4 regions of the Citricoccus sp. genome follow, and region 1 is predicted to be linked to each of the others. Evidence: riboswitches for the same ligand, from Rfam matches in the RefSeq annotation. Region 1 holds a riboswitch; each other region holds the start of a gene.
The links. Region 1 has a riboswitch for S-adenosylmethionine ahead of PLJ28_RS05440 (LLM class flavin-dependent oxidoreductase). Riboswitches for the same ligand answer to the same signal wherever they lie in the genome.
Positions count from the first base shown of each region.

Region 2: it holds a riboswitch for S-adenosylmethionine, as region 1 does, so the genes downstream of both, PLJ28_RS11865 (O-acetylhomoserine aminocarboxypropyltransferase/cysteine synthase family protein) here and PLJ28_RS05440 (LLM class flavin-dependent oxidoreductase) in region 1, are expected to answer to the same signal.
Region 3: it holds a riboswitch for S-adenosylmethionine, as region 1 does, so the genes downstream of both, PLJ28_RS01150 (O-acetylhomoserine aminocarboxypropyltransferase/cysteine synthase family protein) here and PLJ28_RS05440 (LLM class flavin-dependent oxidoreductase) in region 1, are expected to answer to the same signal.
Region 4: it holds a riboswitch for S-adenosylmethionine, as region 1 does, so the genes downstream of both, PLJ28_RS09205 (acyl-CoA dehydrogenase family protein) here and PLJ28_RS05440 (LLM class flavin-dependent oxidoreductase) in region 1, are expected to answer to the same signal.

Region 1 covers NZ_DAOMPX010000010.1:43,184-47,513, forward strand. The annotation lists gene PLJ28_RS05430 (acyl-CoA dehydrogenase family protein) at 1-385, shown strand, start outside; gene PLJ28_RS05435 (acyl-CoA dehydrogenase family protein) at 382-1,677, shown strand; SAM riboswitch class IV at 1,887-2,001, shown strand; gene PLJ28_RS05440 (LLM class flavin-dependent oxidoreductase) at 2,086-3,468, shown strand; gene PLJ28_RS05445 (ABC transporter substrate-binding protein) at 3,518-4,330, shown strand, end outside.
Region 2 covers NZ_DAOMPX010000040.1:10,362-14,691, forward strand. The annotation lists gene PLJ28_RS11860 (cystathionine gamma-synthase) at 1-70, opposite strand, end outside; gene PLJ28_RS11865 (O-acetylhomoserine aminocarboxypropyltransferase/cysteine synthase family protein) at 72-1,400, opposite strand; SAM riboswitch class I at 1,406-1,517, opposite strand; gene PLJ28_RS11870 (ABC transporter substrate-binding protein) at 1,707-2,711, opposite strand; gene PLJ28_RS11875 (NtaA/DmoA family FMN-dependent monooxygenase) at 2,725-4,218, opposite strand; gene PLJ28_RS11880 (LLM class flavin-dependent oxidoreductase) at 4,289-4,330, opposite strand, start outside.
Region 3 covers NZ_DAOMPX010000002.1:5,627-9,956, reverse strand. The annotation lists gene PLJ28_RS01165 (aminoglycoside phosphotransferase family protein) at 1-532, opposite strand, end outside; gene PLJ28_RS01160 (CPBP family intramembrane glutamic endopeptidase) at 614-1,498, shown strand; gene PLJ28_RS01155 (VOC family protein) at 1,616-2,272, opposite strand; SAM riboswitch class IV at 2,413-2,527, shown strand; gene PLJ28_RS01150 (O-acetylhomoserine aminocarboxypropyltransferase/cysteine synthase family protein) at 2,600-3,976, shown strand; gene metX (homoserine O-acetyltransferase MetX) at 3,994-4,330, shown strand, end outside.
Region 4 covers NZ_DAOMPX010000023.1:33,484-37,813, forward strand. The annotation lists gene PLJ28_RS09200 (anti-sigma factor domain-containing protein) at 1-845, shown strand, start outside; SAM riboswitch class I at 911-1,011, shown strand; gene PLJ28_RS09205 (acyl-CoA dehydrogenase family protein) at 1,116-2,444, shown strand; gene PLJ28_RS09210 (MFS transporter) at 2,441-3,922, shown strand; gene PLJ28_RS09215 (LLM class flavin-dependent oxidoreductase) at 3,919-4,330, shown strand, end outside.

The sequences.
Region 1 (4,330 bases):
CGTCGAGGACTCCTACCGGAGCGTGCGCGGCCACCTGGACCTCGAGGACCCGGTGGTGCTGGACGCCCACACCCGCGCCAACGTCGCCCTGTCCGAGGCCACCGTCGTGGTCTCGGAGCTGATCCTCGAGGCCACGAACCAGATCTTCGAGTCCGGTGGCGCCTCCGCCACGGACGCCTCGCGGCACCTGCACCGGCACTGGCTGAACGCCCGCACCGTCGCCAGCCACACCCCGCTGATCTACCGCACCCAGGCGGTCGGGGACCACCGGATCAACGGCACCGTCCCGCCGTTCCACTCCACCGCCCGCAACTCCGACCCGCGGGCCGGCGCCACGGCCGCCGGCGCGGGAGCGCCCACCGCATCCACCACCGAAGGAGCATGATGACCACGACATCCGAACGACGCGCCCCGCTCGCCGGTTCCCCGGCCACGGCAGGGACACCCGGCCGGCCCGCGGACCACCCCGCCGACCGGTCCGCAGCGCGGTTCGTGCAGGTCCGCGAGCGCCTGGACCCGGTCTTCCGGTCCATCGCATCGAGCGCGGCCGCGCGGGAGGCGGACCGGATCATCGACCGCGACGCCGTGCGCCGCCTCGCCGAGGCCGGCTTCACCTCGTTGCGCGTGCCGGTGGAGTACGGCGGCGCCGGCCTGAGCTTCGCCCAGTCCGCGGAGCTGATCGTCGAGCTCGCCGCCGCGGACTCCAACCTGACCCAGGCGCTGCGTGCCCACCTGATCAACCAGGAGAACGTGCTGGGCCACCCGGACGCGGCCTTCCGGGACCGCTGGCTGCGCCGTCTGGGCGCGGGGGCCGTCGTCGGGAACGCCATCACCGAGGTCAACAACGCGGTGGGGGAGGGGACCACCCGGCTGGTGCAGGACGCCGAGGGCACCTGGCGGCTCAACGGCACCAAGTACTACTCGACCGGGTCCCTGTACGCGGACTGGATCATCGTGGCGGCGGTCGACGCCCGCGGTGAGGAGATCGCCGCGACCGTGCCCGCGGACGCCCCCGGTGTCCGGCTCCTGGACGACTGGGACGGGTTCGGCCAGCAGCTCACGGCCTCGGGGACCACGGTGTTCGACAACACCCCGGTCGACCCGGAGGAGGTCTACACCTCCGGCCTGGACGACGGCACCCGCGTGGCCACCGGCCAGGCGTCCTGGCAGTTCCTGCACCTGGCGACCCTGACGGGCATCGCCGAGGCGATCGTGCGTGACGCCGGGGACTACGTACGCGGCCGGCGCCGGTCCTTCAGTCACGGGGTGACCGAACTGCCCCGTGACGACGCCCAGGTGCTGCAGGTGGTCGGTGAGCTCTCCTCGGCGGCCTTCGCCTCCCGCGTGGCGCTCGACGCGGTGGTCACCGCCCTGGGAGGAATCCTCGAACGCGAGGCCGGGGGCGAGGTGCTGCCGGAGGAGGACGTCAACGCCCTGTACGTCCGCGTCTACCAGGCCCAGCAGGTGATCGCGAAGAACGTGCTGGCCGCCGCGACCCAGCTGTTCGAGGTGGGCGGGGCCTCGGCCACGAGCCAGTCGAGGCGCCTGGACCGGCACTGGCGCAACGCGCGCGTGCTGGCCAGCCACAATCCGCTCATCTACCGCGCGCGGATCATCGGCGAGTGGGAGGTCAACGCCACCCCGCCGTCGCGGTCCTACCGCATCGGTTCCGCCTGACCCACGGTCCTGGCCTGCGCCACCGGCCCCCGTCGTGCACCGCACGGCGGGGGCCTTCGCGTGCCCGGCCCGCGCAGATGTCGCCGTATGTCCCCCCGGCGTCATGGAAGGACCCGGTGGCCCTCGCCCCGGCCGGGGATGACGGGACGTTAACCGGTGCCGGCGGATCCCTTGGCGGGACCGGCGCCGGGGTCTACGCTCGGTAACGGAATCACGAGATCCGGCCATAAGCCCTGGCTGACCGGACAGCAACCCTCTCGCTGTAGTGGGGTGCTCCAGGTGATGATTCGGCCGGCACGCACCCGTGACCGGCAAGTACGGCACCCCGCCCGGTGCATCGAGGCCGCCTGCGCGCGCCCCGGTGCGTTCCGGGCATCCCCGGAGTGCCACCGACCGGGAAGAGACACCATGGCCCCCATCGCCCGCACGCCCCTGCACTTCAACGCTTTCGTCATGAACACCACCAGTCACATCCACCACGGCCAGTGGCGTCGCCCCGACGCCGGGCAGGCCGAGTTCACCGACGTCCGCACCTGGATCGACCTGGCCCGCACCCTCGAGGCCGCGAGGTTCGACGCCATGTTCTTCGCGGACGTCGTCGGCCACTACGGCGACGCCGACGCCGACTACTCCGTGTACGTCAACGAGGGCCTGCAGATCCCCTCCAACGACCCGACCGTGCTGCTCGGCGCGCTGGCCGTGGTGACCGAGCACCTGGGCCTGGCCACCACCTCCAACGTCTTCCAGTCCCACCCGTTCCAGTTCGCCCGCCAGCTCTCCACGCTCGACCACATCTCGAACGGCCGGATCGCCTGGAACATCGTCACCGGGACCCAGGACAACGGTTCACGCAACTTCGGCCTGCCACGGCTGACCGACCACGCCGAGCGCTACGCCTGGGCCGAGGAGTACGTGGACGTCGCCTACAAGCTCTGGGAGGGCTCGTGGGACGAGGGAGCGGTCGTCAAGGATCGGCAGGGCTCCCGGTACTCGGACCCGGCGAAGGTCCACAAGATCCACCACGAGGGCCGGCGCTACTCGGTGGAGGGCCCGCACCTGCCCTCACCGTCCCCGCAGCGGACACCGCTGCTGTACCAGGCGGGATCCTCCGCCTCCGGCCGGGACTTCGCCGCCCGCAACGCCGAGGCCGTGTTCCTCATCGCGGCGACCCCGGACATCGCCCGCCAGCAGATCGAGGACACCCGCCGCCGCGCCGTCGAGGCCGGCCGGGCACCGGAGGACATCAAGTTCTTCCAGGGCCTGAGCTTCGTCATCGGCGAGACGGAGCAGCAGGCCCGGCGCACGCTGGCCGAGTACGAGGAGTACGCCTCCGTGGAGGGCTACCTGGCCCACGCCGCCCTGGTCGACCCGGACGGCCGTGTCTACCCTCCCGAGACCCCGTTGAAAGACCTGGAGACCAACACCCAGAAGGGCTTCTCCGAGTGGACCTCCAAGGCCATCACGGACCGCGAGCCCGTGGTCGCCGACGTCGCCTGGCGCAGCCACCGCAACAACCGCCTGGTGGGCACCCCCGAGCAGATCGCGGACCGGCTCCAGGACTGGCAGGACGCCGGCGTGGACGGCATCAATGTCATCAACTGGGTGATCCCCGGTTCCTTCGAGGAGTTCGCGGACCAGGTCCTGCCCGTGCTGCGCGAGCGCGGCCTGGCGCAGTCCGAGTACGCGCCGGGCACCCTGCGCCAGAAGCTCTTCGGCCGGGACCGCCTGCCCCAGACGCACCCGGCCGCCCGGTACCGGGGCGCCTTCGCCACCGTGCCGACCGGGGCCTGAGCCCCACCACCCACTTCTGCCTGCGCTGGATCACGGCGAAAGGAACCCCATGAGCACCCCACCTTCCCCGAGCGCGCCCGGACTCCGGACGACGCCCCGCACCCCTCGACTCCCCGGGCCCCGGACCACCGGGCTCGCCGTCCTGACCGCGGCCACGCTGGTCCTGAGCGCCTGCGCCGCAGGTCCCGGCACCGGTCGCGGCGCCGGAACGGATCCCGACGCCGGCCCGGACCAGGCGGCGCTGACCGGCGCCGCCGGGGCCGGGCCTGTCCATGGCGGCGTGATCGAGTACGGCCACCTCCAGGAGCCCAACTGCATCTTCGGCGGCTGGATCCAGGAGAACTTCACCGCCCGCCAGGTCCTGGACAACCTGGTGTCCCACACCGAGGACGGCTCGGTGGTCCCCTGGATCGCCACCGGCTGGGAGGTGTCGGAGGACGGCCGGGCCTGGACGCTGCGGCTGCGCGAGGACGTGACCTTCACGGACGGCACCGCCCTGGACGCCGAGGCCGTGGCCTACAACTTCGATTACTGGCTGGACGGCGGCAACGGCACCGCCGCCGCCCACCTCGGCGGGTTCTACGACCACTCGGAGGTGCTGGACGAGCACACCGTCCGGATCCACCTGTCCGCCCCGTTCTCCCCGTTCCTGTCCACCATCTCCCAGTCCTACTTCGGCCTGCAGTCACCCACGGCCCTGCAGTCCCGCACCGATGAGGAGAACTGCACCGAGCCCATCGGCTCCGGGCCGTTCACCGTCAAGGACTGGAAGCGCGGGGAGTACATCGAGTTCGAGCGCAATGACGACTACGACTGGGCGCCGCAGAACGCCCGGCACCAGGGCCCGGCCCACGTGGCGGGC
Region 2 (4,330 bases), on a different contig from region 1:
CCGCCGTCGTGTTGAAGCCCCGGCGGGTGTCCTGCGCGGTGGCCAGCGCGGCGTCGTTCAGGAGGGTCATCTCAGCGCACCTCCCCGGCCAGGGCGGAGGTCGGCACGGTGGCCGGTACCGAGACCGGCACGGTGGCCAGCGCGCGGTCGAGGTCCGCGACCAGGTCCTGCGGACACTCCAGTCCGATGGACAGCCGGATCGTGGTCTCGCCGATCCCCGCGGCCTCGCGGCGGTCCGGGGCGAGGCGACAGTGGGTCATGGTGGCGGGATGACAGACCAACGAGCGCACGTCGCCCACGTTGGCCACGAGCTGGAACAGCTCCAGCGCGTCGATGAACGGGCCCACGGCCTCCGGTCCGGCCGCCAGGTCGAAGGAGAACACCGAGCCGGTGCCGTGCGGGAAGTCCCGCGCGGCGAGGGCGGCACTGGGGTGCCCGGGGATCCCCGGGTGGTGGACGCGCCCGACGGCGGGGTGCCCGGCCAGGTGCTCGGCCACCGTGAGGGCGGTGGTCCCGTGCCGGGCGATGCGGACCTCGAGGGTCTCCAGGCCCTGGATGAACTGCGCGGCGCTGGCCGGGGCGAGGGTCGGGCCGAGGTCGTGCAGGAACTTGCTGCGGGCCAGCGCGAGGTACGCGCCGCGGCCGTGCCGGTCGACGAGCGTCTGCCCGCCGTAGCGAGCCTTGGGCCGGGCCAGTTGTGGCCACCGTTCCGGGGCCGCGCCGTAGTCGAAGGTCCCCCCGTCCACGATCGCCCCACCGAGCACCGTGCCGTGCCCGCCGAGGAACTTCGTGGCCGAGTGCACCACCACGTCAGCGCCGTGCTCCAGTGGCCGGTACAGGGCCGGCGTGGCCAGCGTGCTGTCCACGATCACCGGCACGCCGGCGCCGTGGGCGATGTCCGCCAGCGCCGGCAGGTCCGGCAGGGTGGCCAGCGGGTTGGTGATGGCCTCGAGGAAGAACGCGCGGGTGTCCGGCCGGATCGCCGCGGCCCACGCCACCGGGTCCGCGGGGTCGGCGAACGTGACCTCAATGCCGAAGTCGGCGAAGGTGTCCGTCAGCAGGTCCACCGTCCCGCCGTAGAGCTGACTGGAGGCGACCAGGTGCTTGCCGGCGTGGAGCAGGGTCAGCAGGGACAGGGCGACGGCGGCCTGGCCGGTCGCGGTGCCGATGGCCCCGATCCCGCCCTCCAGGGCCGCCAGCCGGTTCTCGAACACGGCCACGGTCGGGTTGCCCGTGCGGCTGTAGGTGAAGCCCGGGGTCTCCAGCCGGAACATCGAGGCGGCCGTGGCGTGGTCCGGGAAGCGGTAGGCCGCCGTCTGGTGGATGGGCACGGCCACCGGCCAGTAGGGGGCCTCGGGCTCGTAGCCGGCGTGGATCTGTTCCGTGGCGTGATGATTCATTTGATCCTCCATCGATCCTGGCGGTAGCACCGTGCCGGCCGGTCCCGGTGTCCCGGGTCGGTTGGCTGGTTGCTGCGGCGTCGTCGAGCCAGATCTCTCGGCCGCTCTGGATGGTGTGGTGGGCCAATCCCACTCGATGGACCCGGTGGGAGTCCAGCGGCGGGCGGGCAGGTGCGTCACAAAACCGCACGTCGGGACATCTTCGGGCCGGACGGTCGCGTCGGCCGCTGCGGCCGGCGTCGGGACCGGGTTTGTGACAGGTTGTGACGGGGCCGGGAGGTGTCGGCCGGTCCGCCCACCGGCCGCTCAGTCCTTCAGTCCGGGTGGGTTCAGCGCGGAGGCGTCGATTCCCTCCTCGGCCAGACCCCACTGCTGGAGGATCTGCCCGTACACTCCGGTTTCAATCAAGTGGTCCAGTCCTGACTGGGCGGCCTCACCCAGCCCCGTGCCCTTCTGCACGGCCACCGAGATGTGCGCAGTGTCGGGCCAGCCGCCGGCCACCAGTCCGACCAGCCGGGTCTGTCCCGTCTGGGCGGCCTTGTAGGCACCGGTCGAGTTGGGACCGAAGGTGGCGTCGGCCCGGCCGGCCTGCAGCGCGAGGCCGGCGGCGGAGTCGTCCTCGTAGTACTGCAGGTCCACCGGATCCAGTCCGGCCTTTCGGTTCTGCCGATCCCACGCCATCAGAACTTTCTCCTGGTTGGTGCCGGACCCCACGATGACCCTCAGACCCGCCACGTCCTTCGCCTCGGTGATCTGTTGGATGTCCGAGTCCGAGGTTACGTAGAACCCGAGCTTGTCCTCGCGGTAACTGGCCATGTCGTACTTCTGCTTGCGCTCGTCCGTCACCGTGACGTTGGAGATGACGGCCTCGTACTTGCCGGACTCCAGGCCCAGGGGCCAGTCCTCCCAGGCGACGGGGACTAGCTCCAGCTCCAAGCCGAGGGAGTCGGCGAGGGCGGAGGCGATGTCCGGATCGCTGCCGACGGGCGTCGCATTGTCCGTGGCGTAGACCGAGAGCGGAGCCGAGTAGGGGACGGTGGCGACGGTGAGCCTGCCATCGGCGGACACCGCTTCCGGGACCAAGGCAGCCGCCTCCTCGGACGCCGTGGCCCCGGGGCGTTCGCGGTCCGGGGACAGGTCCACCGTGGTGCCGCTGCCGATATCGACCTCGGCGGCACCGGTGGCGGCGCTGCTACCGGGATCGGAGCAGGCGGTCAACCCGAGCAGTGCGGCCAGCCCGGTGGCGGTGAGCGCGGTGAGACTCCGGTGGCGGTTCCGGGGCCGCGGGACGGTGCGGAGGGTGGTGGTCATGCTGGGGGTCCTCTCAGGTGGTGGCCGGCAAGGCCGGCCGGCCGGTGTCGTGGTCTCGGTGGGCTGCGCGGGTCCCGATGGCGGCGCACGAGTCGCCCGTGCCGTCCGCAGCTCCTGCGTCAGAGCCCTCGCCCTCGGGCCAGTCCAGGCCCAGGTGCTCGCGCAGGGTGTCCCCGGCGTACTCGGTCGGGTACACACCTCGGTCCTGCAGTGCGGGGACAAGGTGGTTGACGATGTCGTCGAGCCCGGAGGGGATCAGCCACGGGGTGATGTTGAACCCGTCCACGGCACCGAGCCGGGCGTACTCGGCCAACCGGTCGGCCACCTCGGCGTAAGAGCCGGAGAACGTCCGGGCGGCACCCCGGGAGGAACGTTCACGGACGAACTGCAGGATGTTCTGGCCCTTCTCCGCGGCCTCACGCCGCCACGCGCCGGTCAGCTCTGCGGCCTTCGCGCCCTGAAATCCGCTGCCCCGGGTCACGTCGGTCTCATCCACGGCCGGGGCAATCTCCGGCAACGGGCCCTCGGGATCGACCCCGTCCAGGGGCCGGCCCCAGAACTGCTCGAGGTAGGCGATCGCCTGCTGCGGGCCGACCTGATGACTGCGTACCCACTCCAGCTTCTCCTGCGCCTCCCGGACGGTCGGGGCGAGTACGAACTCGGTGCCGGGCATGATCTTCACCGCGCCGGCCGGCCGCCCGGCCCTCACGGTGCGCTCGGTGATGTCCCTCCGGAAGGCCAGGGCATCGTCGAGGGCGTTGTGGGCTGAGAAGATGACATCGGCCTGGCGGGCGGCGAAGTCCCGGCCGGTGGGTGAGTCACCCGCTTGGAAGAGCACCGGCCGGCCCTGGGGGCTGCGCGGCAGTCGGGAGGTGTAGTCCACCGTGTAGTGCTGGCCCTCGTGATGGACCGGTTCGATCCCGTCCGTGTCCAGCCACTGCGGTGCCGTGCCGTCGGCAGCGATGGCCTTCGCGCCCCAGGAGGCCCAGATGCGCTTGGCGGTGCGCACGAAGGCCTCGGCGTGGGTGTACCGGTCGGCGTGGTCCAGGTAGCCACCGCGGCGGAAGTTTGCCCCGGTCCAGGCGTTGTCCGTGGTGACGATGTTCCAGGCCGCCCTCCCCCCGGAAATGAGGTCCAGGGAGTGCAACCGGTGAGCCAAATCCGCCGGGTCGTTGTAGGTGGTGTTCTGCGTGGCCACCAGCCCAATCTTCGTGGTGACCTGCGCCAGGGCCGCGAGCATGGTCTGGGCGTCGGGCCGGCCGACCACATCGAGGTCGTGCAGGTGGCCCAGGTGTTCGCGCAGCCGCAGTCCCTCCCCGAGGAAGAAGGCGGCGAACAGGCCCTGCTCGGCGGTCTGGGCCAAGCGCCGGAAGGACTCGAAATCCGTTTGCGAACCGGCCTCGGGGACGTTCCAGACAGTGGAGGAGTTCACCCCCTGGAAGAAGACACCGAACTGGAGTTGGTGCCTCGGCCGACTGGGGGTGGTGGATGCATTGTGGTCTGACATCTGAAGGTCTCCTGGTCTTCTCGGACGTCCGGTCTCGTCGGGCCGTTCAGGCGGTCGGGCGCTCGGCCCGTCAGGCGGTGGCAAAGCGGCTCGCCGGGCGGGCCAGGCCCAG
Region 3 (4,330 bases), on a different contig from region 1:
CGTAGGTCTCCCGCAGGCGCGCCGGCAGCTGGCGCACCGTCCGCACGCGTTCGGCCGTCCACGGCCCGCGGTAGGCGAACGGCGGGCCCAGGTGCGGTTCCAGGGCGGCGGTGTCCACGGCCGCCAGCGCCTCGCACAGTCCGCGCAGCACCACCGGGTCGCCCTCGTGCGGGGGATGCGCCCGGCCGGGCAGGTACTCCTGCACCACGGCGGCCGTCCCGTCCGCACCGGTGACCACCTCGGTGAGGGGCACGGGCAGGGCGACGGGGAGCTGGGCCGTGCTCGTCAGGGCCTGCACGAGCGCGACGTTCGCCGGCAGCCGCCCGGCGGCCACCGCGTTCCGGGCCATCCTCACCGCCCCCACACCGGGCAGCACCAGCACACGGTGGAATTGCCCGCCCTCCTCCACGGTGCCCGCGGACCAGTCCGCCGTGGCCAGCCGGTCCGCCGCCGCGGGGGAGGCGCTGACCAGCGGACGCGCGGAGGCGGCACGGGCGAGCGCGAGGTCGGCTGCGGTGGGTGGGGAGGCCATGGATCCACGGTAACCGGGCCCGGGGCCGCGATCCGCCGGTCGCTGCGGGTGTCCCTCGGCGGCCCTTCCTACACTGGTGCGGTGAGCACCCCCGCAGCCTCCCGGCCGACCGACCGCCTGCGCCCCTCGGCCATCACCCCGCCCTCGGCCGGCACGGTCCGCTGGGAGATCGCGATCGTGCTCGGGCTGTCCCTGGGCCAGTCGGCCGTCTACGCGATCGTCAACCTGCTGGAGAAGATGAGCCGGGGCCCGCTGTCCGGGCAGACCACCACGCTGAACCCGCCGCTGGCGGACCGGCAGTACTGGGACCTCACGTACCAGCTGCTGGACATCGTCTTCGCCCTGGTGCCGGTACTGCTGGTGTTCCACCTGCTGGTGATCCGCGGCCGCAATCCGTTCCGGACCTTCGGCCTGGACGCCCGTCGTCCGGGGGCCGACCTGGCCTGGGGCGGGGCCCTGTTCGTGGCGATCGGCCTGGGGACCCTGGCGGTCTACGCGGCCGGGCGGGCGGCCGGGGTAACCACGGCCATCGTGGGCAGCGCGCTGGACGAGTACTGGTGGACCACCCCGGTCCTGGTGCTCTCCGCGCTGCGGCACGCGCTGCTGGAGGAGGTCATCGTGGTGGCCTGGCTCTTCGACCGGCTCGGCTACCTGCAGCAACTGAGGTCCGGGCTGGACCCGGCCCGGCCCGGCGAGCCCGGTGGGCTGCGCACCTGGGCGAGCGGCGCCGTCGTCCCCCTGAACGCCACGACCGTGGTGGTGGGATGCGCGGTCTTGCGCGGGGCCTATCACCTGTACCAGGGGATCGGGCCGGGAGTGGGGAACCTGCTCATGGGATTGGTGTTCGGTGCGCTGTACGTGCGCTACCGGCGCGTGATGCCCCTGGTCGTGGCCCACCTGCTGCTGGACGTGACCGGGTTCGTGGCCTACCCGGCCCTGGCCCGGCTGGGGCTGTTCGGCACCTGAGCCCGGCCCGCGCCGCCTGTTCCGGTCGGCTCCACGCGGGACCGGCGGGCGTCCTGGACGCGAAGGCCCCCGCCCACCGGGCCGGGGGCCGGGAGGGGGCGGGGGCCGCGGGGCGCGTCAGAGGGTGACGGTGCCCTTGGGGGTCTCGAAGGTGACCTCGAGGATGCCGGGCGTGCCGGAGGGGGACTCGTAGATGACGTTGAGGTCCTCGACCCTCTGCTCGGGGTCGTCCAGTCCCAGCCAGCCCCGCACCCGGTCCCGCGATCCGGCGATCGTGATGGAGGACAGCTCCGCCTGCGGCTCCGCGGCGCGGGAGGGGTGCAGCTCCTCCATGCCGTCATCCCAGCGCAGCAGGTAGGGCACCTGCGGGTCGGCGATGAGGCCCTTGATGCCGATCTGGCGCCAGGTCAGCTCGCGGCCGTCCGGGAACTTGCGGTTGCCCGGAACGGACTGGCGCTCGAGCCGTTCCTCGAACGGGGCCAGGTCGTCCACGGCCACGCACCAGCCCATCCAGCCGCCGCCCATCTCGGAGCGGGCGCGCACGGCCTGTCCGAACGGGGCCTTGCCGGAGGAGGGGTGGTCGAGTACCTCGACGACCTCCAGGTACTGGTGCTTGCGCAACGGGAAGATGGCGTTGCGGGTGCCGAAGCGGGGGTGGACCCCGCCCTTGACTCGCTCGATGCCCAGGGCATCGGCGATCCGGGCCACCGCGGCGGGGAGGCCCTCTTCGGGGCCGACGGCGTACGAGACGTGATCAAGGCGCATCATGCCCATATCGTCCCACTTCCCCGTGGCGGAGATCGCTTAGGTTACCCTCACTTGAAAAGTTGCGCAGATCACACTCCGGCGGGGCCGCGGTCACACTGTGACCGAACGGGATGACCCGCTCGCACCGATCTGGCAGACTGGGCGCAGGTCATGAGCGCCAGCATCGAGCCCCGGCTTGCTGGCCGGCAACCCTCCAGCTCGCGGTGGGGTGCCCCGGGTGAGGACCAGGCGGGTGTCGACCGGCACCTGCAAGCGCGGGCCACCACGGCGCGGCATGCTTCACGGCACCGTGATGCCACCGGGTGGCCCTGGACGGATACAGGAGCCATGTCGATGACTGACACCCCGAACCAGGCCACCCCGGACACCGACCCGGCCGGCGCCACGGACTCCGCCGCGAACTGGGGCTTCGAGACCCGGCAGGTGCACGCCGGCATCCCGGAGGTCAACCCCTTCGGCGCCACCGCGCTGCCGATCATCCAGTCCAACTCCTTCGACTTCCCCTCCCACGAGGTCGCCGCCGACCGGTTCGCCCTGAAGGACCTCGGGCCCATCTACACCCGCATCGGCAACCCGACCCAGGAGGCCGTGGAGGGCAAGATCGCCGCCCTCGAGGGCGGGGTGGGCGCCCTGCTGCTGGCCTCCGGGCAGGCGGCCACCACCTTCTCCGTGCTCAACCTCGCCGGTGCGGGGGACCACGTGGTGGTCTCGGCCTCCCTCTACGGCGGCACCCAGAACCTGTTCAAGCACACCCTGGCCAAGATCGGCATCACCACCACCTTCGTCCAGGACCCGGACGACCTGGAGGAGTGGACGGGCGCCGTCCGGGACACCACGAAGCTGCTGTTCGCCGAGTCCCTCGGCAACCCGCGCGGGGACGTGCCGGACCTGCGGGGCATCGCCGACGTCGCCCACGCCGCCGGCGTGCCGTTCATCGTGGACAACACCCTGGCCACCCCCTACCTGCTGCGGCCGATCGAGCACGGCGCGGACGTGGTCGTGCACTCGGCCACCAAGTACCTCGGCGGCCACGCCGTGGCCATGGGCGGGGTCATCGTGGACGCCGGGACCTTTGACTACGCCTCCCAGCCGGAGCGCTTCCCGGGCTTCAACACCCCGGACGAGAGCTACAACGGACTGGTGTTCGCCCGGGACCTGGGTGTCGGGGGCATCCTCGGGGCCAACCTTGCCTACATCCTGAAGGCCCGCGTGCAGCTGCTGCGCGACTTCGGCAGCTCGATCAGCCCGTTCAACGCCTTCCTGCTCAACCTCGGCCTGGAGACCCTGTCCCTGCGGATGGAGCGTCACGTGGCCAACGCGCAGAGGGTCGCCGACTACCTGGACGGCCACGCCCAGGCCGAGGCCGTGATCTACCCGGGCCTGGCATCCAGCCCCTGGTACGAGCGCGCGCAGCAGTACCTGCCCCAGGGCGCCGGCGGCTTCGTGTCCTTCGAGATCGCCGGTGGCCGCGAGGCCGGCGCGCGGTTCGTGGACGCCCTGCGCCTGCACCACCAGGTGGCCAACATCGGCGACATCCGTTCGCTCGTCATCCACCCGGCCTCCACCACGCACTCCCAGTTGACGGAGGCCGAGCAGCGCGCCGCCGGTGTCACCCCCGGCCTGGTCCGGCTCTCGGTGGGCGTGGAGAGCATCGATGACATCCTGGCGGACCTCGAGGAGGGGTTCGCCGCCGCCAACGTCAGCGCGTGAGGCACGGAGGGACCCCCATGACCATGACCAGCCCCCACCAGACCCGCACCGCCCTTCCCGACGGCGGCCTGCACTCCCGGCGGATCGGCGCCTTCGACTTCGAGGCCGGCGGTCACCTGCCCGCCGTGGAGATCGCCTACGAGACCTGGGGCACGCTGAACGCGGACAGGTCCAACGCCGTGCTGGTGCTGCACGCCCTGACCGGTTCCACCCACGTGGCCGCCTCCACCGGGGAACCGGAGGCCGGCTGGTGGGAGGGCATCATCGGACCGGGCGCGCCGGTGGACACCGATCAGTGGTTCGTGGTGGCCCCCAACATGCTGGGCGGCTGCTACGGGACGACCGGTCCGTCCT
Region 4 (4,330 bases), on a different contig from region 1:
GGCACCTGACCGAGGAGGACCTGGCCTCGATCGCCGCCGGCCAGGCGCCCGGCCCCGGGGCCGCCGCCCACCTGCGCTCCTGCCCCGACTGCCGCCTGGACCTCGACCGGACCGAGCGCGTGGTGTCCGCGCTCGCGGCACCGGTCAGCCTCCACGAGCCGTCCGCCGACGTGTGGGCGGGCATCGAACGGGAGTTGGGCCTCCGGCAGGATCCCCACGCCGGACCCGGTCTCGCCGCGGTCCCGGGCGCCCCGGAGCCGGCCGGCACGTCCGGCACGTCTGCGGAGACCGCGCCCGGAGGGCACGGTGGCGGGGGGACGCTCGGTGCCGACGACGCCGGCACGGTGAGCTTCCTGCCCCGGACCCAGCGACGCCGGTGGCCCGTCATCACGGCCGCCGCGGCCGCCGGGCTGGTCGTCGGCGCCGTCGGTGCCGCCGTCGTGGCCGGCCTGGTGGGCCAGGGGGACAGCGGGCAGGACACGCCGCCCCAGCCGGTCGCCGTCGGCGAGGCGGTCCTCGCGCCGGTGACGGAGCGGGACGTGGAGGGGCGCGCCGAGATGGTCGCCGAGCCCGACGGCGCCCTGCGCCTGACCGTCGACGTCTCCGAGGGGCCCCAGGAGGGGTACTACGAGGTGTGGCTGCGCGACGAACAGGCCAGCCGGCTGATCTCGCTGGGCACGGTGTCCGGCCAGACCACCACGCTGCCGGTGCCGGACGGCGTCGACCTCGACCGGTTCCCGGTGGTGGACGTCTCCCAGGAGGAATTCGACGGCGACCCCTCGCACAGCGGCGTGACGCTGGCGGCGGGGGCCATGACCCGGTCCGGGGACGCCACCGCGGGGTGACTGTGTGTCCTGACGTGACGTGGGCGACATCCACGCCCCGGGGATCCATTGCTAGGGTGAACCCGTAACCATCCAGAGCGGCTGAGAGACCTGGCTCGACGACGCCGCAGCAACCCGAGGGGATCATCTCCCCAACGACGGGTGCTAAGGCCAGGACCGATGGAGATCCCGGATCTGCAGTCGGTCTGTGCGTCGGCGTCCGCTGCCTGCGCCGGACCAGCCGTTGGCGTGACTGCCGGTAATCCTCGGTGTGACCGGAAGGACCGCCGAATGTCGCAGAGCACGGCCGAGAAGGCCGCCACCACCGAACACCTCTCCCGGCCGGGACCGGAGGCCGGGGCCGCGAACCTCGCCGAGGGCCTGCCCGCCTCCTACGCGGGATTGCGCGAGCACTTCGCCCCGGTCTTCGCCTCGATCGCGGCCGGTGCCCTGGAACGGGACCTGGAGCGCCGGCTGCCCCGGGAGGAGGTCCGCAGGCTGGACCGCGCCGGGTTCGGCACCCTGCGGGTCCCGGCCGCCCACGGAGGGCCGGGGGTGAGCATCGAGGACTTCACCCGGTTGCTCATCGACCTGGCCGAGGCCGACTCGAACATCGCCCACCTGTACCGGTCCCACTACGGTTTCGTGGAATCCCTGCGCTTCCTGCCCGGCCGCCTCCAGGACGCCTGGTACCCCCGGGTGCTGGCGGGGGCGACGGTGGGCAACGCGTCCACCGAGAAGGGCGGCAACGCCCTGGGCACCCTGAACACCGTGCTGACCCGGAGCGGGGAGGGCTGGGTGCTCAACGGCCGGAAGCTCTACGCGACCGGATCGATCTTCTCGGACTACACGCGGGTCTCCGCCGCACTGGACGGTGAGGACGGACGCCGCTTCGCCGTCGTCGCCACGGACGCCCCCGGTGTCACGCTGGAGGACGACTGGGACGGCTTCGGGCAGAAGCTCACCGGCACCGGCACGGCCCTCTTCGAGGACGTCACCGTCCCCGAGGACGCCGTGCTGGACCGTACCGCGGGCAGCGCCGAGGCCGTCCACGAGGCCGCCTTCTTCCAGCTCGTGCTGCTGGCCGTGCTGGCCGGCATCGCCCGGGCCGCCCGCCGGGACACCGTCGCCACCATCGCCACCCGCAAGCGCACCTTCAACACCGGGCTGGGCCTGCCGTTCCGCGAGGACCCGCTGATCCAGGAGGCCACCGGGCGGATCTCCGCCCAGGCCTTCACCGCCGAGGCCACCGTGCTGCACGCCGCGCGGGCCCTCGACGCCGGCATCCAGGCCGCCATCGATGCCGGGGCGAATGTCCCGGAGTTCACCGGCACCCTGCCGGGAGCCCTGTACGAGTCCGAGATCGCCGTCGAGCACGCCCAGGTCACGGTGCCCGAACTGGCACTGGGCGCCGCCCAGGACCTGTTCCTGACCGTGGGTGCCTCCGCGACCTCCACGTCCAAGGGGCTGGACCGGCACTGGCGCAACGCCCAGACCGTGGCCACCCACAACCCGATCGCCTTCCGGGCCCGCGCCCTCGGCGACTACCACATCAACGGCATCCTGCCGGAGGGCCTGAACGCCATCGGCGACGCGAAGACGGCGGGGCCTGCCGCATGAGCGCCCCGACCATCATGACCACCACCTCCACCGGCGAACCCCGGCAGGGACCCGCGCGGGTCTTCGACGGCAAGAAGCGCGTCCTCGCCTCGGCCTTCGCCGGAACCACCATCGAGTGGTACGACTTCTACCTCTACGGCACGGCCGCGGCGCTGGTCTTCAACGTCCAGTTCTTCCCGATGGCCACCGAGCTCGGCGGCATCGTCGCCTCGTTCGCCACGCTCGCCGTCGGCGTGATCGCCCGGCCGCTGGGCGGCATCGTGGCCGGACACCTGGGGGACCGGATCGGCCGCAAGGCCCTGCTGGTGGCCTCGCTGCTGCTGATGGGCGTGGCCTCGACCCTGATCGGGCTGCTGCCCACCTTCGAGGCGATCGGCTGGTGGGCCGTCGTCGGGCTGGTGGTGCTGCGCGTCCTGCAGGGCCTGTCCGCCGGTGCGGAATGGGGCGGTTCGGCTCTGCTGAGCGTGGAGCACGCCCCGGCCCGGCACCGCGGCTTCTTCGGGTCCTTCACGCAGATCGGCTCGTCCGCGGGGATGCTGCTGGCCACCGGCGCGTTCTTCATCGTGCAGAACGTGCTGAGCGCCGAGCAGTTCGCCGCCTTCGGGTGGCGGATCCCGTTCCTGCTCTCCGCGCTGCTGGTGGCCCTGGGACTGTGGATCCGGCTCGGCGTCTCCGATGCCCCGGAGTTCCTCGAGCACCAGGCCTCCGGGAGGGTCGAGAAGGCGCCGCTGAAGGTGCTGCTGACGCACCACCGCCGCCCGCTGCTGGTGACGATCGGTCTGCGGCTGGCCCAGAACGCCGTGTACTACCTGGTCACGGTATACATGCTGACCTACCTGCGCGACGAGCGGGGGGACTCCTCCTCGGGTGTCACGGCGGTGATGATCGCCTCGGCCGTCGGCCTGGTCTCGACCCCGTTCTGGGGCTGGCTGTCCGACCGGGTGGGACGCAGGGTGGTCTCCGTGACGGCCTATGCGGCGATCGGCGTGTTCGGCTGGGTGCTGTTCGCTTACCTGGGGGCCGGGCCGCTGGCCCTGCTGCCCCTCGTCATCATCCTGGGCATCAACCTCATCCACGACGCGGTCTACGGACCGCAGGCCGCCTGGTTCGCCGAGCAGTTCCCGGTGCACGTGCGCTACTCGGGCGTGAGCCTGGGCTACCAGGTCGGCACGGTGCTGGGCGGGGGACTGATGCCCCTGATCGCGGCGCTACTCTTCGCCGCCGGCGGTGACACCCCGTGGCTGATCGCCGGCTACCTCTCCGGGCTGGCCGTGCTGTCCGTCGTCACCGGGCTGGCCGCGAAGGATCCTGCCCGGGACCAGCACGGCACGGAGCTCACCGAGCTGCACGGTCCCGGGCAGGATCCGGTGCCCGACGCCGGCCCTGCCGGTCCCGCGCCCGGCTCCGGCACCCCGCGCACCACCGAGGACACCGCTGAGAACGCCATTGAGGGCGCCCCCGAGAGGACGATCGTATGACCCGCCCCATGCTGCTGAACGCCTTCGACATGATGGTCCCGGTGCACCAGTCCCCGGGGCTCTGGCGGCACCCGGAGTCCGGGGTGTCCCGCTTCGACACCCTGGCGTACTGGACCTCGCTGGCCCGGACGCTGGAGGAGGGCGGGTTCGCCTCCCTGTTCCTGGCGGACATCCCCGGTGTCTACGACGTCTACGGCGCAGGGACCGGGGCCACGGCACGCGGCGGGGTGCAGTACCCGGTGCTCGACCCGCTGGTGATGGTGCCCGCGATGGCCGCCGTGACCGAGCGGCTCGGCTTCGGCGTCACCGCCTCGGTCACCTACGAGGCGCCCTACCTGCTGGCCCGCACCCTCGCCACGCTGGACCACGTCACCGGCGGGCGGGTGGCCTGGAACGTGGTCACCTCCT